Regions from separate parts of the Rouxiella sp. S1S-2 genome, predicted to be linked through region 2. Evidence: predicted binding sites of a transcription regulator. Region 2 holds the regulator's gene; the other holds the start of a gene.

Region 1 (15,131 bases), 1.0 Mb from region 2:
TTCTTTAAGCGTCTGTTTCTTTTCAAGAAGTGCTTTGTAAGTTGGATGATCTTTGGTGTAAAGCTGAGAGATCTCAGCTTCTCTAAAGGTCAATTCGTTCAATTGGTTTTCGACGTTAACAATTTGGTCGAGCACCGTTTTAGCTTCCATCGGAAGATCAATAGTATCTTTCTGCTGTCGATACTGGTTCAGCTTATCCTCAGCAGTATCAAGGTCGCTCCTGACTTTAGGCAACTGAACTTTCAAAAAATCCAAGCTTTTGGCATCATGCGCGGCCTGGCGATCGATATTCTGCGCCAGGTAATTACTGGTTATGTTATCAAGTATGCGCTTGAGAAGTATACTGTCAGTACCGGTCAACACCAGGCTAAGCATGCCACTGTCTTTACCTTGCTCGGAGACAGAGTAGTTATTTTGCAGGTTATCAATAGCATCGAATTCACTGATGTATTTAACGCTAAATTCATCACCGGGGTTGGCATCTATTTTATCGACTTTGATGGATATATTGCTATCTTCCACCAACTCGCCCACGCGTCCCTTGGTCTTAAACGTTTTACCTGAGATGAGATAGTGATTAGCATCAATAATGCTGATAATCACCTTGGGCACACTGCTGCCGTCTGCCGGCAAATAGAGTCGGCTAATGGCCAGTTGCCCCGGTGCATGCCCCATCATTCGTGCCCATCCAGGACCAAATATCGGGAAATACAGCTGCTTCACAACCGTTTGCAAATTAAGGTCACTGACGGTTTTCCCTAAGATCATCCGTGACTGCAACAGAGAAATTTCAGGCGCTGACTGCGGCGTTGAATCAGGCAGCATTTGATTAAGGCTTTCAAGAATGGCATTCCCTTCTTTTTGCTCTACCTGGATCACGGCATCAGCCTGATAAACCGGCGTAGCAAAAAGGATATAAATAAGGGTCAACAGCGTAATAGCAGCTGTAAGACAGATAATCAATCGACGATTATCCACCAATTCGCCAATGAGACGACCTGGAGATATTTCATGAGAACTTGAAACTATTTTCTTTTGAGATAGCGCAGGCGACATGCTTAGTTTCCCTGATGGATTTATCCGCTAAGTTTTGCAACCCATAACTTTCTGGATTGATTCATCAATTAATGTTTTAACTGGCATTAAAAAAACATAAATAATAAATATGCTACCGCCCCTGGCTTTCGGCTGCCACAGCGCCCATATTAAAGCTTCACGTCATCTATTACATTCAGACAAAAGTGTGCCGACCTGTCTATAAGCAGGATATTTAAGGTGGTAATATTATTTAATATATAATGTTAGGGGCTTACCCATAACTGGGTAAGCCCTATTTTTGTCAATTTATAGCTTGGCGATTTTTATTACCTACATCGTGGCATTGCAAAAAGAACAATGCCGAGCTGCTGCTAACATCAACACCAATTTTTCTTAATGAATTGCATTTATGAACGCTGATTGTTTTTACACTTAATTTTAAAATATTCGAGATATTCATGACAGACAATCCTGACATCATCATCACCAGCACCTTACCTTCCATTTTGGTAATATTATAATCATAAGGTGTATCATTGCTGGCAATGTGTTGGAGCTGGATAAATTTTTCTAACGCACTCACGACGCATGTTATGCTTTTTTTCTTCTCGATAAACTTAAATTTCTTTTTGAAAAAAAGTTCAAGCATCAACATATCCACCGAGGAAGAGATAATAAGTATTCTTTCCGGATCGATAATATGTTCATTTTCTTTTAAAAAGTCATAGCACTTTTGAAAACCACTCCCGGATGGATCTATAATTAGATAATCCTTGGTTGATATATTCACCCCGTCATTCTGATTAAAAGGAATAACGCCGTTAATGTACGGCAGTTTTTTAGAGATAATTTCTTTCAACGTCAATTTAGTAAATTGACACTCGCTCCAGATTATTATCCGAGGCATGAGGCCGCCTAAATAGTATGTTTAAAAACACTCTTCCCCCTGTGTACCGGAAGAAACAGAGCCCTTCCCGACCAAACGTTAAGTCCTGCAGTAAGCTACCAATGTCTACTTCATGTTTATTCCTTTATCTTTATGGTATGTAGAATAGTCCCCAGCCCAAACTCTTCAAATCGTTTTTGACACTTGTAAAACACGTTAATGATAGGTTACAGCAATCAATATACCTGGTTTTATCGGTACAAATCGCCTTAATGTTAGGAGTAGTCTTAAAAGCTTTGCTACTTTTTAATCAAAAGGCGCAGGATTCTGTTCAAAAATGATAAATTAGCCAATTGATCTAGGAGTTTTCCTAAACACATTAAACAGCTTTTCACCGCCAAAGCATTTTAGATTAAAAGACTTTAAACACCAATTAAGGCAGAATAAAAAACCAAAAAAATAAGGATTTAAGTTTTAATATTTAAAACTTATGACTGTTATCTCAATATCAAAACCTCTCTTTTCACTTTCTTCAGATAAATCAACCAGAATGTTAATTAACACAAACTCAGCTCTCACACATTTAACAACACAGTAACATGCTCTGACATCAAGCAAGCGTCCTAAAAGGTCGCTAAACCTACAATACATGATGATTTTCATCAGCATAAGGTCTTATGATTTGTTGCGCAGCGTTATCAATTGTGACGAATACTCTTAAGGTTTTCATCGAGGACGATAATGCAGCAGCAGTACACTGGGCGCGAGCTTGCATAAAGTTGCCGTTAACAGGCCCCACCTGGACGGCGATCGTGCTTTTACGCTAAGGTTTTCAAGAGCAATAATCTTTGGAAAAGGAGAGAAGTCGAGATGGAAAATGTCGCAGAAATACAGACTGAACGAAAATTAATAAAGCAGCATGCTCTTTTTAACTCGTCAATTATTGCAATACTTCTGTCCTTAATAATAGCAATAAGTGGCTGCGGTGATAAAGAACCGGCCCAGCGTAAAGCCTTTATTGAATTTATTCAGACCCGATTATTAGTCACTCAAACGTTAGCCGTCCCACAACTGTCTGAAGAACAGATAAAGTCATTTGGCGGATACAGTAAAGATTATGCGGTGATTACCGATTTCCACCAGCAAATGGATACTGAACTCAATGCGTCATTGGCGCCGGTATTTAGCAGTATGAATTCAGTGACGTCGGTAAATGCACTGCTGGAACAGCGGGACAGGTTACAAGAGATGGCGAATAACAGCGCCCAGTTGGCAGAAAAGATTGATGTAATAAAATTACAGGCCGATGCGCGGCACGATGCCTTAAAGCAGCCTCAGGACCTAAAAGAAGTGTATGACCAGGCCTATAACAAAGTCGTTTCAAAACCAGCGGCATTGGCGGAACAGGTGTTCACTCTACTGCCTCAGGTGTTAAAACAAATTGTTGTTAAGGCCGATTTCATTAAAAGTCAGGGTAAAAATGTGACGATTTCGGGCAGTACTTTGCAGTTCGCCACCCAGTCTCAATTGGATAAATACAACGCTATCCAGAAAAAACTGGTTCCGCTCAATGCACAGCTGATGGAACTCAGCAGGCAAATGCAGCAAACGGTGCACTAAACGCTGCGCAGGCCTTTTATCAATGGCACATATGCTGTGTGGAATGGCCGTTTTCTGCACGGCGCCAGTCACCCGGAGTTTGGCCAAACTGGCGTTTAAAGCTGCGGGTGAAAGATTGCTGGGAATCAAAGCCCAGAGAGATTGCCACGCTGACAATGGTTTCGCCGCTGCTGGCTAACATGTCGGCAGACTTTTTCATTTTCTCTGCACGAATGTATTCGCCCATCGGCAAGCCGGTGTGCTCTTTGAACATTCTCTGCAAATGCCAACGTGAATAACCGGCACGCTCGGCCACGGTTTTAATATCCAGTCTTTCTTCAAGATTATTGTCGATCCAGTCGATCAGGTCGTGAATAAAATCTTCGGTTTTCATCTCCGCTCTCCCGCTATGTTTTTTGCCCTCACCAAGAGAGCCTTGTTAAAGGCTGACGCAGTTTTGGTTAAAATGCAAGTTTTACTATTGCATTTTAAACTTTACACGACAATTGTTACTGCCTTTCACAAAAGGGCTTTTCAGATAGCACATAAAGTGCAACAATAATTCTTGCAGTTTGTCAGCCAGCTCCCTACAATCCCCTCTAGTTAATGTATCAGTTATTGATACCTTATCATATCAACGATCGACACAAACTCATAAAATCCTATCAGACAAGGGACGTTACTCCGGTGGACAGGACCGGCGGTACTGGCTGATGGCGCTTGTTCACCAGAAATAGACACTGGAAATAAAAACAATGATCAGCCTGCAAAATTTTTCCGTGATGCCAAGCGCACGTCGCTCTGGCACGCATCTTCTCCCTCGTCTCTCAGGGATAGCGCTGTTCGTCACACTTCTTGTGGGATGTGATAACAGCGTGGCACAGCGTTCTGCACCACCCGCTCCGGCGGTTAGTGCGGCCACTGTTGTCATTAAACCTATCACCCAATGGGACGAATTTACTGGCCGTATCGAAGCGGTGCAAAGCGTTCAGCTGCGTCCGCGAGTCTCGGGTTATATCGATAAGGTGAACTACCAGGAAGGTGACGAGGTTAAAAAAGGTCAGGTGCTGTTCACCATTGACGACCGAACTTACCGCGCCGCGCAGGAACAAGCACAGGCACAGCTAGTTAGAGCCAAAAATCAAGCCAGCCTCGCCCGCAGCGAGTCTGCACGTACGGAAAAATTGGTTGCCTCTGAAGCTATTTCAAAAGAGCTGTGGGAGCAGCGCCGCTCGGCTGCCGCACAGGCCCAGTCTGACGTATTGTCTGCGCAGGCTCAGCTTGATATGGCGCAGCTTAATCTCGACTTCACTCGCGTTACCGCACCGATTGACGGCAAGGCCAGCCGGGCAATGATAACCGCAGGCAATCTGGTTACCGCCGGAGACAGCGCCAGTGTACTGACGACGCTGGTGTCGCTCGATAAAGTCTATGTCTATTTCGACGTTGATGAGAGTACCTTCCTGCGCTATCAGGCCATTGCGCGCGACGCCAAACATAAAAATACCGCACTGCCGGTACAGGTCGCGCTGGTTGGCGAAACGGGTTATCCACATCAGGGCGTGCTCGACTTCACCGACAACCAACTCACCGCCAGTACCGGCACCATTCGTATGCGCGCCGTGCTCGACAACAGTGACCGCAGCTTTACACCAGGCCTGTTTGCCCGCATTCAAATGCCGGGCACGCCAATGTTTGACGCGATGCTGATTGACGATAAAGCCGTGTTAACCGATCAAGACCGCAAATATGTCTACGTGGTTGATGCCGCGGGCAAAGCTGAGCGTCGCGATATTCAGATTGGCGCGATGGCCGGCGGGTTACGCATCGTGCAGCAAGGCCTGAAAGCGGGAGATCGGGTCGTTATCGACGGCGTGCAAAAAGTATTTATGCCGGGGATGCCCGTCAACGCCAAGAGCGTCGACATGGCGGCCAACGTTACGTCGGCTACCCGCCAAGCACAATAACAGAGAATCTGACCCATGGACTTTTCCCGCTTTTTTATCGACCGGCCGATTTTTGCGGCGGTGCTGTCGATACTGATTTTAGTCACCGGTGCTATTGCAATACCGCTGTTGCCGGTGAGCGAATATCCCGACGTTGTGCCACCGAGTGTGCAGGTGCGCGCCGAATACCCCGGTGCTAACCCGAAAGAGATTGCTGAAACCGTTGCTACCCCTTTGGAAGAGGCGATCAACGGTGTTGAAAACATGATGTACATGAAGTCAGTAGCCGGTTCTGACGGCGTGCTGGTCACGACGGTCACCTTCCGTCCGGGAACCGATCCGGATCAGGCGCAGGTTCAGGTGCAAAACCGCGTTGCGCAGGCCGCGGCTCGCCTGCCTGAAGACGTGCAGCGCCAAGGCGTGACTACGCAGAAGCAGTCACCCACGATGACGTTGGTGGTGCATCTGTACTCCCCTTCCGGCAAGTACGATTCACTGTATCTACGCAACTATGCCACCCTGAAGGTCAAAGATGAGCTGGCGCGTTTGCCCGGCGTAGGACAGGTACAAATTTTTGGTGCCGGTGAATACGCCATGCGCGTTTGGCTGGACCCGAATAAGGTCGCAGCGCGGGGATTAACGGCCTCTGACGTGGTCACCGCCATGCGCGAGCAAAACGTACAGGTTTCTGCCGGTCAGCTAGGCGCGGAACCGATGCCAAAAGAGAGCGATTATCTGCTGTCTATCAATGCGCAGGGTCGTCTGAAAGATGAGACCGAATTCGGCAACATCATTCTGAAAACCAGCGAAGATGGTTCGATTGTACGCCTGCGTGACGTCGCCCGCATTGAAATGGGATCGGGCAGCTATGCCCTGCGCTCGCAGCTCAATAATAAAGACGCGGTAGGTATCGGCATCTTCCAGGCGCCGGGCGCCAACGCCATTGACCTGTCGAACGCCGTGCGTGCCAAAATGGCCGAGTTGGCTACCCGTTTTCCCGATGGGCTGACCTGGCGTGCGCCGTATGACCCAACGGTATTTGTACGCGACTCGATAAGCGCCGTGGTGCATACCCTGCTTGAGGCCGTGGTGTTGGTGGTGCTGGTTGTTATCCTGTTCCTGCAAACCTGGCGCGCATCGATTATCCCGCTGCTGGCGGTGCCTATTTCGGTTATCGGTACTTTCAGTATTCTCTACCTGCTGGGCTTTTCGCTCAATACGCTGAGCCTGTTTGGGCTGGTGTTAGCCATCGGCATTGTAGTGGATGACGCCATCGTGGTGGTGGAGAACGTCGAGCGTAATATAGAGGAAGGGTTGGCGCCGAGAGACGCCGCGCATCAGGCGATGCGTGAAGTTTCGGGTCCGATTGTAGCGATTGCTCTGGTGCTGTGCGCGGTGTTTGTACCGATGGCCTTCCTGTCTGGCGTAACCGGTCAGTTCTACAAGCAGTTTGCCGTGACTATCGCGATTTCAACGGTTATTTCGGCGATTAACTCGCTGACGCTGTCACCGGCGCTGGCCGCTATTTTACTGAAGTCCCACGGTGCGCCGAAAGACATGCCGTCGCGTTTGATCGACCGGCTGTTTGGCTGGCTTTTCAAGCCGTTTAACCGCTTTTTCAACGCCAGCTCGCACGGTTATCAGAATGCAGTATCTAAAACGCTGAGCCGTCGTGGCGCAGTATTTGTCGTCTATATTCTGCTGCTAGGCGCGGCCGCCTTTATGTTTAAAGCCGTGCCGGGCGGATTTATTCCAACTCAGGATAAACTGTACTTAATTGCCGGCGTGAAAATGCCTGAAGGTTCTTCACTGTCACGTACTGACGCCGTGGTGCGAAAAATCAGTGCGTTAGGCCTGCAAACGGACGGCGTGATCGACGCGGTAGCCTTCCCAGGGCTTAACGCCCTGCAATTTACCAACACGCCAAACACCGGCACGGTATTCTTTGCCCTGAAACCGTTGAGCGAACGTACCCGCACCGCGGCGCAAATTAATGCCGAAATAAATGCCAAGATTTCGCAGATTCAGGAAGGTTTTGCGTTCTCTATCATGCCTCCGCCGATCCTCGGCCTCGGTCAAGGTTCGGGCTATTCGCTTTATATTCAGGACCGAGCCGGTCTGGGCTATGGCGCACTACAGTCTGCGGTGAATACGATGTCGGGTGCCATCATGCAGACTCCGGGTATGGGCTTCCCTATTTCCTCCTATCAGGCCAATGTGCCGCAGCTTGAAGCGAAAATTGACCGCGAGAAAGCCAAAGCGCAGGGTGTTTCACTTGATGATCTGTTCAGTACGTTGCAAACCTATCTTGGCTCGTCATACATCAATGATTTCAACCGCTTTGGGCGCACCTGGAAGGTGATGGCGCAGGCCGACGGGCAGTTCCGCGACAGCGTAGAAGACATTGGCAATTTACGCACCCGCAACAATAAAGGTGAGATGGTGCCTATCGGCAGCATGGTGAACATCACCACCACCTACGGGCCGGACCCGGTTATTCGCTACAACGGCTATCCGGCGGCAGACCTGATTGGTGATGCCGATCCTCGCGTACTTTCTTCATCACAGGCGATGACCGAAGTGGCCGCAATGTCGAAAAATCTGCTGCCTAACGGCATGAACATCGAGTGGACCGACCTGAGTTATCAGCAGTCAACGCAGGGCAATGCGGCGCTTATCGTCTTCCCGATGTCCGTGCTGCTGGCGTTCCTGGTACTTGCCGCCCTGTATGAAAGCTGGACGCTGCCGCTGGCGGTGATTCTGATTGTCCCCATGACCATGCTGTCGGCGCTGTTCGGTGTCTGGCTTACAGGTGGGGACAACAATGTGTTTGTGCAGGTTGGACTGGTGGTACTGATGGGACTGGCATGTAAAAACGCCATCCTGATCGTTGAGTTCGCGCGTGAACTAGAGCTGCAGGGCAAAGGTATTGTTGAAGCCGCGCTGGAAGCCTGTCGCCTGCGTTTACGCCCGATAGTCATGACGTCGATCGCCTTTATCGCAGGGACCATTCCGCTGATTCTGGGCCACGGTGCCGGTTCAGAAGTGCGCGGCGTAACCGGGATTACTGTCTTCTCGGGCATGCTGGGGGTCACGCTATTCGGTCTGTTCCTGACGCCAGTATTCTACGTCGCATTGAGAAAGCTGGTGAGCAAGAAGAGTGAGTCCAAAACGGAGAACGTAACCGTAAATTAACTCGCCACGCTATGTAGGAAACGTCACTAAAACGAACAAGGGGACTCGCCGCAAGACGAGTCCCCTTTTTTGAATAAATATAATGGTAATAAAGTTAAGTTTTAATAACTTAAGATTTGAATAAACATACTGGCCGAAAAACTATTTGTTAATTGCCAGCTCGGCACCGGTGCAGTTGTAACTGCCGTTGCGTTCAAACTCAGCCAGCGCATCCGCTACCGTGTAGCGAGCAAGTACGGCCATTGAGGCTTCTTCGGCCTCACACACTACAGATTTGAAATATCCGCAGGCGTTGGCGCTCACCAAGCATTTAGCCTTGCCTTCCGGCCTGGCGGCCCACAGTCGCTTGTCTTCGATAACGCCGGTGTAAATATCACGCAGCGTAATGGTGTCGGCCATGCGGCCCAGACGAATAGAGCCGGTGCGGCCCAGCGTCGAGACGATAATTCCGTGATGCGTTAGCGGCACCATCAGTTTACGAATAAAGCTCGGATTAGCTTCCAGTCCCGCTGCCAGAGTCGCACTGGTACAGCGCTGACCTGACTTTTCAGCCAGTGCCACACTAAAAACCATCTGCATTGCTGTTGGAAAGCGAAAATCTAACATGTCGTTATCCTGGGAAAGCGGGATTAAAAATACACTCTTGCGCCCTAAAAAAAATTCGCTGGCGAAGTGCTCAATAATATAACAAATACTGGCGTATTTTTGAAGTTGGAGGGCACATAAAGGCCTATCGCGGCGACGAAAAATGAAAAAAAAAGAGGGCTTCACGCGGGAAGCCCTCTTTGCTTTTACTCAGTCCGGAATAACATCCGGCTGCATATCTGAGAGTTAGGCGCTCAACCAACCGAGCTTAATGACGAACAGGATCGACAAGATAACCAGCGCCGCATTCAGCTCACGACCGCGGCCACTCAGCAGTTTCACCAATGTCCAGGTGATAAAACCAAACGCGATGCCGTTGGCGATGGAGTAAGTCAGCGGCATGGTCAGCGCGGTAACGGTGACAGGCGCAGCAACGGTAATGTCTTTCCAGTCAATTTCGGCCAAACCTGAGGTCATCAACACCGCAATGAACAGCAGCGCGGGGGCAGTGGCGAATGCCGGAATGCTGCCGGCCAACGGCGCAAAGAACAGGCTCAGCAGGAACAAAATTGCCACCACAATCGCGGTTAAGCCCGTACGACCCCCGGCCCCTACGCCAGCCGCAGACTCGATGTAACTGGTCGTGGTTGAGGTACCCAGCAGCGAACCAAACAGGGCCGCGGCGCTGTCGGCAACCAAGGCACGGCCCATTTTCGGGATGTTCCCATCTTCGTCTGCCAGACCCGCGCGTTTGGTTACGCCAATCAGGGTACCGGAGTTGTCGAACACGTCAACGAACAGGAAAGCAAACACGACGCTAATCAGACCAACGTTAAATGCGCCCTTAATGTCGAGCTGCATGAAGGTCGGCGCGATTGAAGGCGGCATCGACATAATGCCACCAAATGGCGTGAAGCCCAGCGCGATCGCGAGAATAGTCACGGCCAAAATACCAATCAGCACTGCCCCGGTCACTTTACGCGCTTCCAGAACCACGATAATCACGAAGCCCAGCATAGCAAACAGCGGCGCTGGCTTAGTCAAATCACCCAGACCCACCAGCGTTGCCGGGTTGGCAACCACAATGCCCGAGCCTTCAAGTGCGATAATCGCCAGGAATAAACCAATACCGGCGGCAATGGCCGAACGCAGCGGCATAGGAATGCTGCGAATAATCCATTCACGAATTTTGAAAATAGACAGCGCGAAGAAAATACAGGCGGAGAGGAAAACGGCACCCAAGGCTATTTGCCAGGTGTAACCCATGTGCAGCACAACGGTATAGGTGAAGAAGGCGTTCAGGCCCATGCCTGGCGCCAGTGCTATCGGGTAGTTTGCAATGAAACCCATCAGTGCGGAACCGATTGCGGCAGCCAGACAGGTTGCAACAAACACGGCACCTTTATCCATCCCGGTCGCGCCAAGGATTGAAGGGTTTACAAACAGGATATATGCCATGGCTAAAAAGGTGGTCAAGCCTGCCAATATCTCGGTACGTACGTTAGTACGGTGAGCTTTGAGTTTAAAAATTTTCTCTAACATTCGATGTCTCTCGGTCGCGTTGTATGAACTACACGCTTGTTATAGGTTTTGTTTTTCAAAACACTTCCGCAGGCCGAGAGTCGATATGCCATAGATTCGTCCGACTCAAAAATAAAGACACACGGAAATTACTGCGTGTTTTGACGAACCCTGTCATCACTGTCTGTTTAATTATCAGCGCAAACGTTTACTTTCCAACCTATTTGGATAAAAAACGTCTGATATCGCTGTTTTACAAAGAACCATCGACCAATCTAGGAAAAATAGGTGATGCAGTCCATAATAGATATCTCACTAAATCACTGCAAAAATTAGTACACCCTCTTATGTCGCCATTTTCTCGCTTTTCACAATACTTTGTTGAGGTCGCACGAACGGGAAGTTTGCGTAAAGCCGCAGAAACGCTGCACGTTTCGGCTTCGGCAATTAACCGGCAAATTTTGCAAGCCGAACAAACTATGGAAACGCCGTTATTCGAACGTTTGCCAACGGGTTTAAAGCTAACGTCGGCCGGTGAGGTGCTATTTGATGATATTAAGCGCTGGCGCAAGGAGTTTGCCCGCACCCGTGAAAGATTTGATGAAATGCAGGGATTACGTCGGGGTCACGTTAGTATTTCGATGATAGCAGCCTTAAGTGAAGGCATCATGGCGCAGCTGATTGCAGATGTAGGTAAAGAATATCCGTATCTGACCTTTACTCTTCGTATTGAAGAGAGCCGTAATATTAGCGAACACGTCAGTTCGGCTGAGGTGGATTTTGGCCTGCTGCTTGACCCGGTCGAGCACACCGGTCTCGAGGTCCGCGCTTTTGCAGAACTGCCGATCGGCATTGCCATGCCAAAAGGGCATCCGCTGGCGCATAAAAAGGTGCTGTCTTTTAGTGATATCACCGATTACCGGCAAATCATTCCTTCTGAGCCGCTGATGGTCAATGCGCGCGCCAGGCTGTTGTACAACCGCTATCAGCTGCACGAGACGCCGTCGATCGTTTGTAATGATGTCAGAATGATGCGCGAATTAATCCGCAAAGGTGCCGGTGTAGGGGTTCTGAGCCTGCTGGACGTCATCCCGGATTTGCAGGAAAATCGACTGGCCTTTGTGCCGCTTCAGGGTCACAGCGTTAAGCCGCTGACCCTGGCACTGTGCGTCGCGCCACGTCGCCAGCTCTCACGTGCGGCACAAATCGTTATCCAGAAAATGATTGTCATGATGGAGCAGATAGCGCTTTAGAAAATGCGGGCACGCCGACCTGAGCGCGGTTAGTCATCGTCCTTCTTACGCAGAGCAAACCAGCCGGCAATCACGGTAAAGACCACCACCACTAACACCAGCAGCATAAAGCCGTGCGGGTTTGAGGCCAGCGGGATCCCGCCGACGTTCATACCAAAAAATCCGGCAATAATGTTAATGGGCAGCGCCAGTACGGTGATGACGGTCAACACGTAAAGTGTACGGTTGTTCTGCTCCATTTGGCTCGAGGAAATCTCCTCCTGCAGCAGGCGAATGCGTTCGGTTAACCCCACTAAATCGTTCAAAACCACGGTAAACTCTTCGGCAAACTGCCGTAAATCCGCCACCACTTCAGCATTCAACCAGCGTGGCGGGCGATTCATCAGTCGAAACAGTGCCGCCGGTTCCGGTGCCAACAATCGCTGAAAGCGCAGTAACTGCCTGCGCATTCGCCCGAGTCGGGTGCGGTTTTTCTTTACATGCCCACTCAGCAATCGCTCTTCAACCTGATCGACATACTGGTTAGCCTGACGAACAATCTGTTCCAGCACCTCTTCCTGCTCTTCAAGCAAATGCACTAACAGCGCCGAAGGGGTGCCTGGTGAAAGGTATTCGAGTTTGCGAAAAAGCCGCTCAATCAGCCGTAAGGGCTTATGCCGCGCCGTAATCACCAGACCGGTGCAACAGTAGAGCCACAGCGTTGCCGTCTCTTCACCCGAACTGTCGGGTTGAAAATTAGCATCGTTAAGTACCGCAAACAGCACATTGTCCTGGCTTTCAATGCGCGTGCTGTGCGATCCGTTGCGGATCTCGTCAAAAAAAAAGCTCTCGACAGAAAACTGCTTTTTAAGCCATTTTTCCGCCGCTGCATGATTCAGGTTAATGTGCAGCCAGATAAATCCGCTGGCATTTTTATGCTGGTGATATTCGTCCAGTATTTGCCCGGACGTTACCCGACGCGGTGGCCTGTTCTCATCAAATACGAAGCCATATATCAGCCCTGTGACTTCATCGTTAAAGTCTATTTTCTGCGTTTTATCTTCCAGCATACTTTATCTATATCGACCGGGAACATTGTCTCATTACGCCAGTTGCCAGAATAAAATCAACTTATTTCATTGGCCGCCGTTAATAAAATTATCAAGAGTAAACAGACGTTTAACTGTCATTTTTCTGCAATAAAAATGACACATTGGGTACGAATAATCTTAATGGAATTAATTGGCCTGCGGCATGACTTTGAGGGAAAGCGTTATGGCTATGCATGAGAATGGTTCAGCGGGTGAATTCACCTTTAACCAACGCTTATTACAAGAATTTTACGACAGCTACGACGAAGAGCTTGAAATGGAGCTAGACGATCGCCGCCTTGGTGACGGCGAGCCTGACTCGGATGACCAAAAAGCCTGGCGCAAACAGTATTTTCGCGAGCTGCTGCGCATGCAGGGCGAACTGGTAAAATTACAAGACTGGGTGATGCGCACCGGGCACCGCGTGGTGATCATTTTTGAAGGCCGCGACGCCGCAGGTAAAGGTGGAGTGATTAAACGCATTACTCAGCGCCTCAACCCTCGCACCTGCCGCGTAGCCGCCCTGCCAGCACCTAACGATCGTGAACGCACTCAGTGGTACTTCCAGCGCTATATCGCCCATTTGCCCGCCGCGGGTGAAATGGTGCTGTTCGACCGCAGCTGGTACAACCGCGCCGGCGTTGAGAAGGTGATGGGTTTTTGCAGCGATCATGAATATGAAGAGTTCTTTCGCAGCGTGCCCGAGTTCGAAAAAATGCTGACCCGCAGCGGGATCCAGATTATTAAATACTGGTTTTCTATTACCGATGAAGAGCAGGAACTGCGCTTTTTGAGCCGCATTCATGACCCGCTAAAACAATGGAAACTCAGCCCGATGGACCTTGAAAGCCGCCGTCGCTGGGAAAATTACACCGCGGCCAAAGAAGTGATGCTTAAACGTACGCACATTGCCGAAGCGCCATGGTGGATAGTGCAGGGCGTTGACAAGAAGAAGGCGCGTTTAAACTGTATCAACCATCTGCTACAGCAGGTGCCCTACGAAGAGATAGAATCGCCGCCAATCACGCTTCCCAAACGTAACTACAGCGATGACTATAAACGCACGCTGCTGCCTGAGACGATGATCGTCCCGGATCTGTACGACTGATCTGCGCTGCTTCATTCCGATCCCGCGAGACACTGCGGGATCGAGAATTATTCTCCCAATACCTTCTTTTCAGTCAGAAAATCAATAAATACGCGAATTTTCGGCAACAGATGACGGCTGCTGGGCCAAACCATCGAAAATTTTCCTGCGTCACTTAAACAGTCTTCAAGCACAGAAATTAGCTCCCCGGACGCCAGATACTCTCGCACAATAAACTGCGGCACGTAGGTTAGGCCAACTCCGCGCAGTGACGCCTGCAGCAGCCCTTCAAGGTTATTGAATGACAGCGGTACGGGGAGAGTTATGTGATAGTCCTCGTTAAAATCCCAGCTCTGAAACTGGCCATTTTTAGGAAAGCGATAGCGCAGGCACAGGTGCTGCAGCAAGTCCTGTGGGTGCTGCGGCTGTGGATGACGAGCAAAATAGCCCGGACTGCCAACGATGACAAAGCGAAACGGTCCCAGCGTGCGCGACATCATCTCGGAATCCGTTAATTCACCGCTGCGCACCGCAACATCCACGCCTTCGGCAATGATATCGACCATCCGATCGCTGAAATCCAGTTCCAGCTCAATTTCAGGATAACGTTGCATAAATTCGGCAAGATAAGGCAGCAGTATGCGATAGCCAATCGCCGGTAAACTGACCCGCAGCTTACCGCGCGGCAGGGAGGAAAGCCTGGAAAGCTCATGCTCGGCCTCTTCAATTTGCGACACAATAGCCTGACAGCGCTCGAAGAAAAGCTGGCCTTCATCGGTGAGGCTGATGCGACGGGTGCTGCGATTAAATAGCCTGACGTTGAGCCTTGTCTCCAGGCGAGCCACGCTTTTTCCCACCGCAGAAGCCGAAATCCCGAGTCGTTCTCCCGCGGCGGTAAAGCTTTGAAACTGGGCGGCGCGCACGAACGCCAGCATGCCATTGATGTTATCC
Region 2 (15,131 bases):
CCGAATACAAATATGATTTGACCTTCGTTGGCTATGAAGACGAAAGCAAAGGTGCGGTCATTGAATTGACTTACAACTACGGCGTTGACAGCTATGACCACGGTACCGCATTCGGTCACCTGGCGCTGGGCGTTGATGACGTGGCACAAACCTGCGAAGACATTCGCAACGCGGGCGGCAGCGTAGTGCGTGAGGCAGGCCCGGTTAAAGGCGGCTCCACCATTATCGCCTTCGTTGAAGACCCAGACGGCTACAAAATCGAGCTTATCGAGTCCAAACACGCCGGTCAGGGTCTGGGCAACTAAACCCTTTTCACATCGTGACTTCGGGGCGCTAATTCAGCGCCCTTTCTTCTATTTGCTTCTCCCTCCTGCATCTGGCTCAAAAATTTGCCATAATGCGCGCTGAATTCGTTAAAGATAAGATAAAGATGGCTGACAAAAGTGACATTAACGCCCTGAAAGGTCGTTTCCGTGGGTTTTATCCCGTGGTAATTGATGTAGAAACCGCCGGGTTTAATGCCCAGACTGACGCCCTGCTTGAAATTGCAACCGTAACCTTGCGTATGGACGAAGACGGATGGCTGCACAACGACGAAACGCTGCATTTTCACGTGGAGCCTTTTGAGGGATCGATTTTGCATCCTGAAGCGCTGGCCTTTAACGGCATCGACCCAACCAATCCCCTGCGCGGTGCGGTGAGCGAGTACGATGCACTGCACGCCATTTTTAAAGCTATCCGCAAGGGAATGAAGGAGCAGGACTGCAATCGGGCGATTATTGTTGCGCACAACGCCAATTTCGACCATAGCTTCCTGATGGCCGCGGCCGAACGCGCGGGCCTAAAGCGCAACCCTTTCCACCCGTTCGCCACGTTTGATACTGCGGCGTTGAGCGGGCTGGTGCTGGGGCAAACCGTGCTGGCAAAAGCCTGCATTAGCGCCGGGATTGTTTTTGACAGCGCGCAGGCGCACTCGGCGTTGTACGACACCGAGCAAACTGCAGAATTGTTCTGTGAACTGGTCAACCGCTGGAAACGTTTAGGCGGCTGGCCACTGCCGATCGCCGCAGAAGAAACCGGCGACCCGGAGCAATAAGCTCGGCGGGAATAAAGTTCTAAAAATTAAAAAAATCAGCGGCTTTTCAACGCCGCTTTTTTTATGACACTCATTTTTAGTTTCCCGAGGAAGGCTGAGCAATATAACGTGATATCTCGATGAGGTTCAGATCGGGGTCTCGCATATATAATGAAACAATCGGCCCCTGCGCGCCGGTTCTATTCACTGGCCCTTCAAGAATCGGCCAATGATGGCTTTCTAATTTTAATTTAACCTGTTCGATAGGCAGTGAAGCGATAAAACAAAGGTCGAGAGACCCCGGAACAGGCAGGTGTGCTTTGGGTTCTATTTCTTTACCATACTCGTGGATATTTATTTTTTGTTCACCAAACTTAAGCGCTAACCTATTTGCCCCAAACTGTTCAAGCGTAAAACCCAATACTCGGGTATAAAAATCGACACACGCTTTCACGTCGTGGGTGGTTAATACCAGATGATCAAGATGATTTATCATGTTGCACTCCTACGCTGACTCATTAACCAGATTGGCTTGGTCAATATACAAGCCATAGCGCGTTCATCAACCCCAAGGTTAGGCCCGAGCGCCCTACCTCCCGCTGTGGATTTCACGTTATCGGCTTCACGACCTCATAAAAAAACCCCACACAAAAGTGGGGTTCTTCATTAATCTGAAAAGCAGCTATCCTGGCCGTTCTTTATCAGAGTCGAGACGGCTTATTCTGGCTGCTCTTCCTGAGATTTGTATTTCTCGGCCGTTTCTTTGATCAACTGCTGAAGTTCGCCACGCTGATACATTTCGATGACGATATCGCAGCCGCCGACAAGTTCACCGTCAACCCACAGCTGTGGGAAGGTTGGCCAGTTAGCGAATTTTGGCATTTCGGCGCGGATATCCGGGTTTTGCAGGATATCGACATAGGCGAAACGCTCGCCGCAGGCTGACAGCGCCTGAACGGCCTGTGCAGAGAAACCGCAGCTTGGCAGTTTAGGAGAGCCTTTCATATAAAGAAGAATTGGGTTCTCGGAAACCTGTTGTTGGATTTTTTCAATAGTGGTGGTCATTTTTTGCTTCCTCAAGCCATTAATTGGCTGTTACGTCGTATTTATGTCGCAAAAGCTTAAATCGGGAAAAACCTGATCAACTGTCTGCCATTGTAACGAGGGCAGCGCTCAGATGAAAACGTCATTTTTTGTAGGGTCTTTACACGCTAAATAAGCCTAAGTTGATGCATCACCCTAATGTCGGTGATAGTATCCCTGATTACCAAAACAGTGCAAAAATAAACATTCATATAGAATAACATTTTTATTCTGTGACTTTAACCCAAACGATCTTGACAAGATCCTTTGGGTAAGGTGAGTTTAAGCCTCTGAATTTAGGTTAATTTTTCAGCGTTATAGCTTATATTTCGCCCAAAAAAAAAGTTATTAACTTTTACTCACAATATGAATTAGAATCGAAGCAATTCGTGCTGTTTTGTCTCCCGCTTTTGGGGAATACTGGGACATCTTTTGATGTTTAACTTCGGCCTAATATTGGTAGCGACGCCATGCGTTTAATGTTTACGCTTTTTGTGCTGCTGTTTACCCAGCTTTTTTTGAATTTGGCGCATGCTTCGCCAAGCAGTCGCGTTTCTGCAAAGCAAGCGGAAGCGCACGTAAGTCAGGCAAAGCCTGATGAACGACGAAAGCGAAAGGTCGTTGCCAGAAGCAATAAGAAGACCAAAGTTGTTCCGGTAAAAGAACAATCAAAAGCAAAAGAACACAGTAAGACAAAAGAAAAGGTGCATGCCAAAACGAAGGTGGAAGCTAAACACCCTACCAGTACTAAGTTAGTAAGACACAAGGCCGAAAAGCCGGTCAGCCGAAAGCTGGCGAAACATCAGGCTGAAAAGCCGAAACGAGAAATTAAAAATATTACAACTTCTCTTGCCAGCACGACCAACGTGGTCTGCGCGAAAGAACCGAAAAAAGCCTACGGCCGACACCGTAAGCATCAGGCAAAAACAGAATCCTGCGCACCGCTCACGTTAAGCGCAGCACATAAGAAGAAATACCTGCACGCGAAAGAGACCGCGATGAACAAGCTGATGCACCAGGTCGGCAAGCCTTATCGCTGGGGTGGTACCTCACCTAACACCGGATTTGATTGCAGCGGTTTGGTCTATTACGCGTACAAAGATTTAATGCGAATTAAAATGCCTCGCACCGCCAATGAGATGTACCATTTGCGTGATGCAGCACCGGTTGCACGCGGTGAACTTGAGTCGGGCGATCTGGTGTTCTTTAGAATAACAAAACGCGGCGCAGCCGATCACGTAGGCGTTTATCTCGGCAACGGCAAATTTATTCAGTCACCGCGCACCGGTGAAGAGATTAAAATTAGTTATCTGGCAGATAACTACTGGCAAGACCACTATGTGGGTGCTCGCCGGGTGATGACGCCAAAAACGATTCGTTAAATAATGATTTCTCGCTGAAACCTGTGAATAGCATTTAACGAATGGTTTAAGACTAAAACGGTGCGTCGTTTTGGTAAAATAGAAAAGGGCGATTTCTGTGATAAGAAATCGCCCTTTTCCGTTCTCGCGCTAAAAATTAGTGCATGACTGCGGTGAAGCTAAAAGCAACAATCATCGCGAGTGCGCAGACTACGGTCATTAATGAATATTTCAGGTTAGTATCCACGTGAACTCCTTACGAGATAAAAGGGGCAAAAACCCTACATTTTGTACGCCATCTTATTCTGCCTAAATCTCGCCAAAACGTCCATTTAGAAAGTACACAACACTATCACTTTACTCTAAAGCAAAAATTTGGCTTTCCCTTTTTTGAGTTATAAGAGAAAATTAGCGGTTACCACGCTGTGTGCCCGGTCGTAGTTGCCCGACGCTTCTTTCAGGCCTTTCTGGAACCATCCAACGATTTGACTGCTTAAAATGATTTATGCAGTTGAATGCACGCAGGCAAACGATTAACAAAAAACTAACGTGCTGAAAATGGTTAGTTCAGGAGTGATTTTTACATGGCCACGATAAAAGATGTCGCTAAGCGCGCCGGTGTTTCGACTACAACCGTGTCGCACGTCATCAATAAAACCCGATTCGTCGCCGAAGAAACCAAAGCTGCTGTTCGCGCCGCTATCAAAGATTTGCACTATTCTCCCAGTGCCGTCGCGCGTAGCCTGAAGGTTAATAACACTAAATCAATCGGCCTGCTGGCAACCTCAAGTGAAGCGCCCTATTTTGCCGAAGTTATTGAAGCGGTCGAAAATAGCTGCTTCGCCAAAGGCTACACGCTGATTTTGTGTAATTCGCATAATGATTTTGAAAAACAGACTGCCTATCTCGCTATGCTGGCGCAAAAACGCGTCGATGGCCTGCTGGTAATGTGTGCAGAATATCCCGCTGAACTCCTTGCCATGCTGGAAGAGTACCGGTCTATTCCAATGGTAGTCATGGACTGGGGCGAAGCGCAAAACGACTTCACCGACTCCATCATTGATAACGCCTTCGAGGGCGGTTATCTGGCGGGTCGCTACCTGATTGAGCGTGGCCATCGCGATATTGGCGCCATACCCGGCCAGCTTAACCGCAACACCGGCGGTGGCCGCTACCGTGGTTTCCTGAAAGCGTTAAACGAAGCCAACATTGAAGTGCGAGATGAATGGGTAGTTCAGGGCGATTTCGAACCCGAATCCGGTTACCAGGCGATGCAAAAAATCCTAAACCAGAAGCAGCGCCCTACCGCAGTATTCTGCGGCGGTGACGTCATGGCAATGGGCGCGATTTGTGCAGCCGACGAAATGGGTCTGCGCGTTCCTCAAGACATTTCGGTCATTGGTTATGATAACGTTCGCAATGCGCGTTATTTTTCACCGGCACTCACCACCGTACATCAACCGAAAGAACGCCTTGGAGAAATGGCCTTTACCATGCTGCTTGACCGCATTATCAGCAAGCGCGAAATACAGCAAACCATTGAGGTGAAGCCCAAGCTGGTTGAAAGGCGCTCAGTGGCCGATGGCCCGTATCTTGACTATCGCCGTTAATACACTTATTAGCCTAACTTGCCCTTCACGCTGGCCCTCAGCCGCGCCAAGGGCAGCATTTCTTTAGCGCAGCCATTCCTCGTTCAAGGTCTCACTTTCCCCAAGGTAGTCAAGCAGCCAGTCAAGCGCCAGTGAATGGTTACGCTGATCCCAGGTCAGGCAGCACGGACTTTCAGGAAAGCTGTTGGCCAACTCAAGCACCACCAGTTTTTTTTGCGCTAGCCACGACTCAACCATGTGCACCGGCAGCATGCCAACGCACAACCCCTCACACAGGCAATCAATGGCACAGGTCCAGTCTGGGACCACCAGGCGGCGCTGGTTATCGAGTGTCCAGGTATCTCTTTTGGGTAGACTTCTTGAAGTATCTTCAATACACAGCGCCGGATAAGGACGCAGGGCCTCATCGTTTAATGCGCCTTTATGAGCAGCCAACGGATGCTGGGCACTCACTACACAGTGCCACGGCAGCGTGCCCATATCGCGAAAGCTAAAACGCCCGCCGACCGGCACCGCGCTGGTTGCGCCAATCGCCACGTCAGCACGATCGTCTGCCAAAGCGTCCCATACCCCGTTAAATACCTCGCCCTGAATCAACAGCTCGGTATCAGGAAATACCCGATAGAAATCAACCACCAGCTGCCGCACGCGGTCAGGCTTGACGATACGGTCTACTGCTACACGCAGCTGGCCGCTCCAACCATTAGCCACCTGCTGACACTGACGACGGGTTGATATCATTTTTTTGATAAGCACGCGCGCTTCATCAACAAAAATACGGCCGGCAGGCGTTAACTCCACGTCGCGGTGACGGCGTTCAAACAGCGGAACGGCCAGCCACTCCTCCAACTGCCGCACCTGATAACTGATGGCTGAGGGCACACGATTAAGCTCCTGTGCAGCCGCGGTAAAGCTGCCATTGCGGGCCACGGCGTCCACCACTTCCAGAGAATATTCAGACCACATTGCTGCCACCTGTTTCAAACCTCATTGGCGCCGTCCTCTTGCTTTCAATTTTTTTCATCCTAGGGTGCAAATATTAACGTTTCACAACCCACAAGCCAAGCAGATACACTGCGCCACTGGCAACACCCCTACAACACTTTTAGCTACTTTTTCGTATTATAAGAGAACATCATGAAACCCTCATTTGGCTTTTTACTCTACCTTGCTGGGCTGAGCATGCTCGGCTTTCTGGCAACTGACATGTATTTACCGGCATTCAGCGAGATGCAAGATAACCTCGGCACCTCTGCCAGCGCGATCAGCTCGAGCCTGAGCATTTTTCTGGCAGGCTTTGCCGCCGCACAGCTATTTTGGGGCCCGCTCTCCGACCGCTTTGGCCGCAAGCCGATTTTACTCGCCGGTCTAAGCCTCTTTTCAATCAGCTGCCTTGGCATGATCTGGGTGCAGAGCACCGAGTTACTGCTGGTTCTGCGTTTTATGCAGGCGGTTGGGGTATGTGCAGCGGCGGTAAGCTGGCAGGCACTGGTGGTTGACCGTTACTCTGCATCGGTTGCAAAACGTACGTTTGCCAGCATTATGCCGTTGGTCGCGCTTTCACCTGCACTGGCGCCGCTGGTGGGTGCCTGGGTGCTCAACCATTTTAACTGGCGAGTGATTTTCGCACTGCTGCTGGTTATCAGTGCTCTGTTGCTGATGTTTACTTTTACCCTGCGGGAAACTAAAAAATCGATTGCCGAGAAGCTGCAGCCGCAAAGTGGGCTTACCGCCATGCTGTCATCGCGTGTCTATACCGGAAACGTGCTGATTTACTCCGCCTCCTCGGCTGGATTTTTTGCCTGGCTGACCGGCTCACCTTTTATTTTAAGTGAAATGGGATACGGACCCTCAGCCATTGGCCTAAGCTATGTTCCTCAAACGATAGCCTTTTTACTCGGTGGTTACGGCTGCAGAATGCTTATCAGTAAAATTGAAGGCACCCGCCTATTGCCTTGGCTATTAGTGGGCTATGCTGTAAGCGTCGTGTCACTTTATTTTATTGCGACAATGACGCAATCAACACTGGTGACCCTGTTAATCCCATTCTGTCTGATGGCGTTAGTTAACGGTGCCTGTTACCCGATTGTAGTGGCAAATGCACTAATGGCATTTCCTGCCAATACAGGCAAGGCTGCAGCATTGCAAAATACGCTACAGTTAGGTTTGTGTTTTTTCGCCAGCATGATGGTTTCTGCATTTATCGAGCAGCCGTTGTTCTCTACGGTGACGGTAATGCTGTCGACGGTTGGGCTTGTCGGGATTGGATATTTTCTTTTAACGCTTTCGGCGAAGGAAGAGAAGTCTGGACATCCAGAAGCAGAGCATGCTAACTGATTGCAATAATACCCTTGCGGTACAATAACTTGAACAATAGATGCGCCTGCAGCGATTTAATATTGAGAATGCGCGCAGGCGAGCTTATACTCAAAACAACATAATAAAATATCACTTTTACAAAACTTTTATCACAGTAACTTTTAGGCGCGCGAAACGCGTCACATTTTTAGTGCAAGGATGCTTTCACCGCGGCGAATTATCGTCAGGTGTCCTCTGTATTTTCCTCTGTTCATAGTCATATTTCAGACAAGGCGGATAAATCGCCTGTTCTCATAAAGACCTGCAAATGGCCGTTGCTTTTAAAGCAGGTTAATAAGTCAGAAGAGAAAGTGATGGAGAAGCTATGAGTTCATCGTGTGTAGAAGACTTGAGTATTCAAGACAATCATTGGTACCGAATCGCGAGCGAAATGTTAACGATGGCAGGCATTGAAGTTAATGGAACCCGCCCTTTTGACATTAAAGTTAAAAATCCCGACTTTTTTAAGCGCGTGCTCCAGGACGGCTCTCTAGGCCTTGGCGAGAGTTATATGGACGGCTGGTGGGAATGTGAAAGATTAGACATGTTCTTTCATCGCGTCGTAGAGGCGGGGCTTGAAGATAAACTCCCGCATCACCTCAAAGATACGTTGCGCATTGCTGCGGCGCGACTGACCAACCTGCAATCTCGCAAACGCGCGTGGATTGTCGGTAAAGAACATTACGACCTCGGTAATGATCTCTTTAGTAAAATGCTCGACCCGTTTATGCAATATTCATGTGCATACTGGAAAGACGCCACCACGCTTGAGCAGGCACAAGAAGCCAAATTAAAAATGATTTGCGATAAGCTGCAACTGCAACCAGGGCAGCGTTTGCTTGATATTGGCTGCGGTTGGGGTGGTTTGGCGGAATATGCCGCCAGAAACTACGGCGTAAGCGTTTTTGGTGTCACTATCTCTGCCGAACAGCAAAAAATGGCTCAGGAACGCTGCGAAGGCCTTGATGTCACTATCTTGCTGCAGGACTATCGTGACTTAAACGATCAGTTTGACAGGATTGTTTCCGTCGGCATGTTTGAACACGTTGGGCCTAAAAATTACCAAACCTATTTCGACGTGGTAAAGCGTAATATTAAACCTGACGGTCTTTTCCTGCTGCACACTATTGGCGCCAACAGAACCGACCTCAACGTTGATCCGTGGATTGATAAATATATATTCCCCAACGGCTGCTTGCCGTCGGTGAAACATATTGCGCAGACTACCGAGGGATTATTCGTGATGGAGGACTGGCACAATATCGGCTCAGACTACGACAGAACATTAATGGCCTGGTATGACCGTTTTCTGGCGTCATGGCCTACTATCGCAGACAATTATTCCGACCGGTTCTACCGCATGTTCACCTATTATCTGAACGCTTGCGCAGGTGCATTCCGTGCGCGCGATATTCAGTTATGGCAGGTGGTGCTCAGCCCTAACGGCGTTGAGGGTGGCATTCGCGTACCGCGCTGAGTTTGTTTGCGAACAAGATTCAAATACTAAAAAGCCGAAAACAAATTTTATTGTTTTCGGCTTTTTGCATTTACGCGCAAACTCTTACTTTTCACACGCCTAATAACCTATCCGGCGGCTATTCCAGCACGTTATTGAACCGGACTACACTTATTTCGGCTGTTCGGCCAAGGCTGCTGCGGCGGCCATCGCGGCTTCACGACTGGCAAGTACGCGTTCAACGGTATCGACAATTGCCTGTGTTTGCGGGTCAATTTCAATATTGATTTTATCGCCCAGACGTTTTGCACCCAGCGTGGTACGCTCCAGCGTCTCAGGAATAAGATGCACACAAAAACGGCTGCTGGTCACCTCTCCAACCGTCAGACTGATACCGTCAATGCCGATATAACCTTTGTGTAAAATATACTTCATGTAATCTGGATGCGGCAGGCGGAACCATATTTGACGATTATTTTCTGATGTCAGAATTTTTTGAACTTCTGCGGTGCAAACAATGTGGCCTGACATTAAATGGCCGCCAATTTCGTCGTTAAAGCTGGCCGCACGCTCTAAATTAACCTCGTCCCCAACCTGCAGGTCACCCAAGTTGGTCAGGCGCAGCGTCTCTTTAATTAAATCAAAACTGACCAAGTCATTTTCAACCTTGGTTACCGTTAAACAACAGCCGTTGTGGGCAACCGAGGCGCCCAGCGCCAGATTTGGCAGCATCTCGGCCGGCATTTTAACCACATGCGTTCTGAAGTTAGGTTTTTCGACAACGGACACCAGAGTGCCAGTGCCCTGTACTATTCCGGTAAACATAGGGTGTGCCTCTTCAATTCAATTAAAATTCCAAAATATAATATTGATAAGTTTGCCGCAGATTGACGTGAAAGCCAAATTCAAGAACAGAAGAAAGCACGCGAACCCCAAACAACAGGCCAACATTCAGGCTGCGCGGAAAAAACGTCACAAACGCTGAATATACTAAATACTATAACTGCGGCAGTTCATGAAATTTCAGCATGCGATTTGCTTAAAAAGCATGACGAGGTACAATCTTTCGACTATTCCTCAGTATATTATCGTCACCCTCGGGTGGCTTTTTTAGTTTCTTAATCATTATAAAAAGGTGTATGCGTGCAGAAGTACCTTACAGAAGCGCGTAGTTTATTGGCTCTCGCTATCCCCGTTATCCTGGCTCAAATTGCTCAAACCTCGATGGGTGTAGTTGACACCATTATGGCAGGATCGGTCAGCGCTACCGATATGGCTGCGGTTGCCGTAGGCACATCAATATGGCTGCCCGCCATACTGTTTGGCCACGGTCTTTTATTGTCATTAACTCCCACCGTCGCGCATCTTAACGGTGCAGGTCGACGCGACAAAATAGGCGATCAGGTTCAGCAAGGTTTCTGGCTGGCCGGTGGCGTTTCAGTGCTGGTGATGGTGGTTATTTATAACTGTGACTTAATGATTGGCCTGATGCACAACATCGACCCTCTGCTTAAAGAGAAAGCGATTGGGTATCTGCGGGCCATTATGTGGGGCGCACCGGGCTATCTGTTTTTCCAGGTGCTTCGCGACCAGTGTGAAGGGCTGTCGAAAACCAAACCCGGCATGGTATTTGGCTTTATCGGTCTGCTGGTGAATATCCCGGTTAACTACATTTTTATCTATGGCAAATTCGGCGCCCCGGCACTGGGTGGCGTTGGCTGCGGTGTGGCAACAGGCACGGTTTACTGGGTAATGTTCATCATGATGCGCATCTATACCAAGCGCACCTATTCATTGCGCGATATCGTCGCGACCAAACCCTTTGCCAAACCTGACTGGCAGGTGCTTAAGCGCCTGACGCAGCTGGGTTTACCCGTTGCACTGGCGTTATTTTTTGAGGTCACCCTGTTTGCGGTTGTGGCGTTGCTGGTTTCGCCGTTGGGCATTGTGGCGGTGGCAAGTCATCAAATCGCTCTCAACGTGGGCTCGTTGATGTTTGTTGTGCCGCTTTCGCTGGGCGTTGCGGCCACCATTCGCGTCGGTTCTCGCCTCGGCGAATCAAACCCGCAGGGGGCCAAAGTGTCGGCCCGTACCAGCGTGGCGACCGGTATTGTGATGGCCTGCATCATTGCTACGCTCGCCGTTATTTTCCGCGTTCATATTGCGCGGCTGTATAACGACAATCCGGAAGTGGTCACCCTCGCCTCGCATCTGATGCTGTTTGCAGCTATTTTCCAGATATCGGACGCCGTTCAGGTGATAAGCAGTGGCGTGCTGCGCGGCTATAAAGATACCCGCTCAATTTTTTATATCACCTTTACCGCCTACTGGATTTTGGGGCTTCCTATCGGTTATCTGCTGGCGCTCACCGATTATCTGGTTCCAGCCATGGGCCCTAGCGGATTCTGGTGCGGGTTTATCATTGGGTTGACGTTTGCCGCCACCATGATGTCGTGGCGCGTGCGATGGATACAAAAACAGTCCTCGTTCTCTATTTTGCAGCGAGCGGGACGCTAGTTCCATCCAATATCCCCCCACCCTCGGTGCGCTGTTTAAAGGCAGCGCACTGCAATTAATGTGCAAAAAATAAACGCAATGAGCACTCGCGCAGCAATCAGCTGCAATATGTCATTAAAATGCATTTTTTCCCTTGCCAGCACTCCGGTAGGCCGTTAATATTCGTCCCCGCTGCCAGACTGGCAGACAGAGATAACGATGCGTCCGTAGCTCAGTTGGTTAGAGCACCACCTTGACATGGTGGGGGTCGGTGGTTCGAGTCCACTCGGACGCACCAAATATCTCAGGATTCAAACGTTGCATGATGTGCGTCCGTAGCTCAGTTGGTTAGAGCACCACCTTGACATGGTGGGGGTCGGTGGTTCGAGTCCACTCGGACGCACCAATGCAAAGCGCGTTACCTCGGAAACTTTATAGACTCCCGCAACACATCATCTGATACCGCCTTATTACCCTGATTTTTTACTGATTCACATTGCCTTTTTCTTTTTCCAATGATCCAGACGTTCCCCCGCTATCGCCCATTTTATAACAGTGCCGTTAACGCAAATTTCAAATTGTTAATACTTGCCTTGCGTTTGTTAGCATTCGATGCCGGCTTTTGAACGATTGCGCAACAAAGCTGCGGATAAGCCCATTCTCTTGCGCACGCTGCTAATTTTTGATTGGTTTCCCTCCCTCGAACCCTCTATACTATGAGCCAACAAACTGGCACAGTTTCTTAGATTGAATGGATTCAGCCCCTTGATCTATCGATATCGTCATATAACAAGCATTTTCACCCCTAAAACGATTAAAACTCGTCCATACAGTTGCGTGCCCGTCGAATTTTACACAACGTTTCTCCTGCACTCGCCTATTCTTAGAAATGTTTTGCTCAAACTAACGTTTTTCTCAAACCAGGTCAGAAAACCATTCAGCGCGAACGGTGACCGCATTACCGCCTTGCGCACTCTTATCCTATCCATCACAACTTGTAGAAAAAATCGTCATGAAAAAGACTAAAATTGTTTGTACTATCGGACCAAAAACTGAATCCGAAGAGATGCTGACTAAACTGCTTGATGCAGGTATGAACGTCATGCGTTTGAATTTTTCTCACGGTGATTATGAAGAGCACGGTCAGCGCATTAAGAACATCCGCAACGTTATGGCCAAAACAGGCCAGAAAGCCGGTATCCTGCTTGACACCAAAGGTCCAGAAATCCGTACCATCAAACTGGAAGGCGGCAAAGACGCTTCCCTGGTTGCGGGCCAAACTTTCGTCTTTACTACCGACCAGAGTGTCATCGGTAACAGCGAACGCGTTGCGGTAACCTACGCAGGCTTCGCAGCTGACCTGAAAGTGGGCAACACGGTTCTGGTCGACGATGGTCTAATCGGAATGGAAGTCACTCAAGTCACCGACACTGAAGTGACCTGTAAAGTGCTAAACAACGGTGATCTGGGTGAAAACAAAGGCGTTAACCTGCCTGGCGTTTCTATCGCCCTGCCAGCACTGGCAGAAAAAGACAAACGCGACCTGATTTTCGGCTGTGAGCAAGGCGTGGACTTCGTTGCGGCTTCTTTCATTCGTAAACGTTCAGACGTAATCGAAATTCGCGAACATCTGAAAGCACACGGTGGCGAACACATCCAGATCATTTCTAAAATCGAAAATCAGGAAGGCCTGAACAACTTTGACGAAATCCTCGAAGCTTCAGACGGCATCATGGTTGCTCGTGGTGACCTCGGCGTTGAAATTCCTGTAGAAGAAGTTATTTTCGCGCAGAAAATGATGATCGAGAAATGTAACCGCGCACGTAAAGTGGTTATCACTGCAACGCAAATGCTTGACTCGATGATTAAAAACCCGCGTCCAACACGCGCAGAAGCGGGCGACGTGGCAAACGCCATCATCGATGGCACCGATGCAGTTATGCTCTCTGGCGAAAGTGCCAAAGGGAAATATCCACTGGAAGCTGTTCGCATTATGGCCACTATCTGTGAGCGTACGGATCGTGTCATGCAGAGCCGTATCGACGGTCAGAACGACAGCCGTAAACTGCGCATCACCGAAGCCGTATGCCGCGGTGCGGTAGAAATGGCTGAGAAGCTGGATGCACCGCTGATTGTTGTCGCAACCAACGGCGGCAAATCGGCGATCGCCGTGCGTAAATACTTCCCTAATGCCACCATTTTGGCATTAACTACCAATGAAGTGACCGCGCGTCAGCTGATCCTCACTAAGGGTGTTATCACCCAACTGGTGAAAGAAATTGCATCAACTGACGATTTCTATCGCATTGGTAAAGAGGCTGCACTCGAAAGTGGCCTCGCACAAAAAGGCGATAAAGTGGTTATGGTTTCAGGTGCATTGGTTCCAAGTGGCACCACGAACACCTCTTCAGTTCACACTGTTTAATCCTAATTAGGTTAAACAATTATAAAACGCCGCGAAATGCGGCGTTTTTTTTGACCGTTTTTCTGTATTTTCCAAAAAGGCTGTCAAATACGATGTTCTGAAAATGGGACAAGTCTCATGGAATCAGCCTGTTTTAGATAACGTTTTTCAAGTTTTATGTAAAAAAAGATGCTTCTTTGAGCGAACGAGCAAAATAAAGCATTTGGCGATAAAAATTTATTCTCATTAGAAAAAGGTTTGTGTAATACTTGTAACGCTACATGGAGATTAACTTAATCTAGAGGGTTTTATAATGAATCGCACTAAACTGGTACTGGGCGCAGTAATCCTGGCTTCTACTCTGCTGGCTGGTTGTTCAAGCAATGCTAAAATCGACCAACTGTCTTCTGACGTTTCAACTCTGAACTCTAAAGTTGATCAGTTGAGCAACGACGTTGCAGCAGTTAAAGCTGACACCCAAGCAGCTAAAGACGACGCAGCACGTGCTAACCAACGTCTTGACAACCAAGCTCACGCTTACAAGAAGTAATATTTACTTCTCATAGTGAAATGGCGCACATTGTGCGCCATTTTTTTACCTAAATATCCCCACCACACTCTCTGCCCGCACTAGCCCGCCTTAATCACACCCAGACAGACGCACTATCGCAAGCCTACTCGTTAAAAGTATTTAAATAAAAACGCCACCAAAGCGTTCTGGTGGCGTTTAAACCGCATTACTGACTAAGACCGCTGCGATTACATGGCTGCTGCCGGTGGCGTGTTCGTTTCTTCAGTACCGGTATTCACCAATACTGGCATGCCTGAGCGGCGCTCAATGGCGCTTGTCAGTACGTCTTTGTTGGTTTCGTCACTGGATTTAAATTTCTTGAGACTGGAACTGATGGCAATTGGCATAGTTTGTGGATCGTCTTTTTCAGTGCGTGATAGCGGCTGATGAACCTCAACGTAGCGTTTCCCATCGGGTTCTATGTCGAACTTGATAGGTTGATTAATTACCTGAACGCGAGTGCCTTTAGGCACGCTGTTGAACAGCGCTTCAATATCATCGGGTCGCAGGCGTATGCAGCCTGAACTGACGCGCATCCCGATACCAAAATTGGCATTGGTACCGTGTATCAGATAATGGCCCTGACCCGCAGCTAAACGCATGGCAAATAGCCCCATTGGATTCTCAGGTCCCGCCGGAACCACGCCCGGCAGAGTGATCCCCTGCTCTTTCAAATAAACTTTGCGAATGTTGGGGGTAGGCGTCCAGGTCGGGTTG

The links. Region 2 encodes PurR, which represses purine synthesis genes. Its sites were predicted from a motif close to CANGCAAACGTTTGCNTG; they were not measured.
Region 1: GA565_RS04290 (NCS2 family permease) is a predicted target of PurR. The motif match lies at 10,968-10,985, and genes of this name have one in related genera.

The regions. Positions count from the first base shown of each region.
Region 1 covers NZ_WFKL01000001.1:905,995-921,125, reverse strand. Annotated here, with positions in the region: gene GA565_RS04325 (polysaccharide biosynthesis tyrosine autokinase) at 1-1,056, opposite strand, end outside; gene GA565_RS04320 (LuxR C-terminal-related transcriptional regulator) at 1,340-1,897, opposite strand; gene GA565_RS04315 (DUF3053 domain-containing protein) at 2,795-3,544, shown strand; gene GA565_RS04310 (helix-turn-helix domain-containing protein) at 3,564-3,917, opposite strand; gene GA565_RS04305 (efflux RND transporter periplasmic adaptor subunit) at 4,306-5,490, shown strand; gene oqxB (multidrug efflux RND transporter permease subunit OqxB) at 5,506-8,664, shown strand; gene GA565_RS04295 (Rrf2 family transcriptional regulator) at 8,806-9,270, opposite strand; gene GA565_RS04290 (NCS2 family permease) at 9,496-10,791, opposite strand; gene GA565_RS04285 (LysR family transcriptional regulator) at 11,118-12,023, shown strand; gene GA565_RS04280 (transporter) at 12,053-13,072, opposite strand; gene ppk2 (polyphosphate kinase 2) at 13,278-14,201, shown strand; gene GA565_RS04270 (LysR family transcriptional regulator) at 14,249-15,131, opposite strand, start outside.
Region 2 covers NZ_WFKL01000001.1:1,945,883-1,961,013, reverse strand. Annotated here, with positions in the region: gene gloA (lactoylglutathione lyase) at 1-305, shown strand, start outside; gene rnt (ribonuclease T) at 398-1,096, shown strand; gene GA565_RS09195 (VOC family protein) at 1,173-1,571, opposite strand; gene GA565_RS09190 (Grx4 family monothiol glutaredoxin) at 1,793-2,140, opposite strand; gene GA565_RS09185 (C40 family peptidase) at 2,629-3,540, shown strand; gene GA565_RS09180 (YnhF family membrane protein) at 3,677-3,766, opposite strand; gene purR (HTH-type transcriptional repressor PurR) at 4,104-5,129, shown strand; gene punR (DNA-binding transcriptional activator PunR) at 5,193-6,095, opposite strand; gene punC (purine nucleoside transporter PunC) at 6,267-7,466, shown strand; gene cfa (cyclopropane fatty acyl phospholipid synthase) at 7,813-8,964, shown strand; gene GA565_RS09155 (riboflavin synthase) at 9,115-9,768, opposite strand; gene GA565_RS09150 (MATE family efflux transporter) at 10,087-11,460, shown strand; tRNA gene GA565_RS09145 (tRNA-Val) at 11,661-11,737, shown strand; tRNA gene GA565_RS09140 (tRNA-Val) at 11,769-11,845, shown strand; gene pykF (pyruvate kinase PykF) at 12,452-13,864, shown strand; gene GA565_RS09130 (major outer membrane lipoprotein) at 14,157-14,393, shown strand; gene GA565_RS09125 (L,D-transpeptidase family protein) at 14,603-15,131, opposite strand, start outside.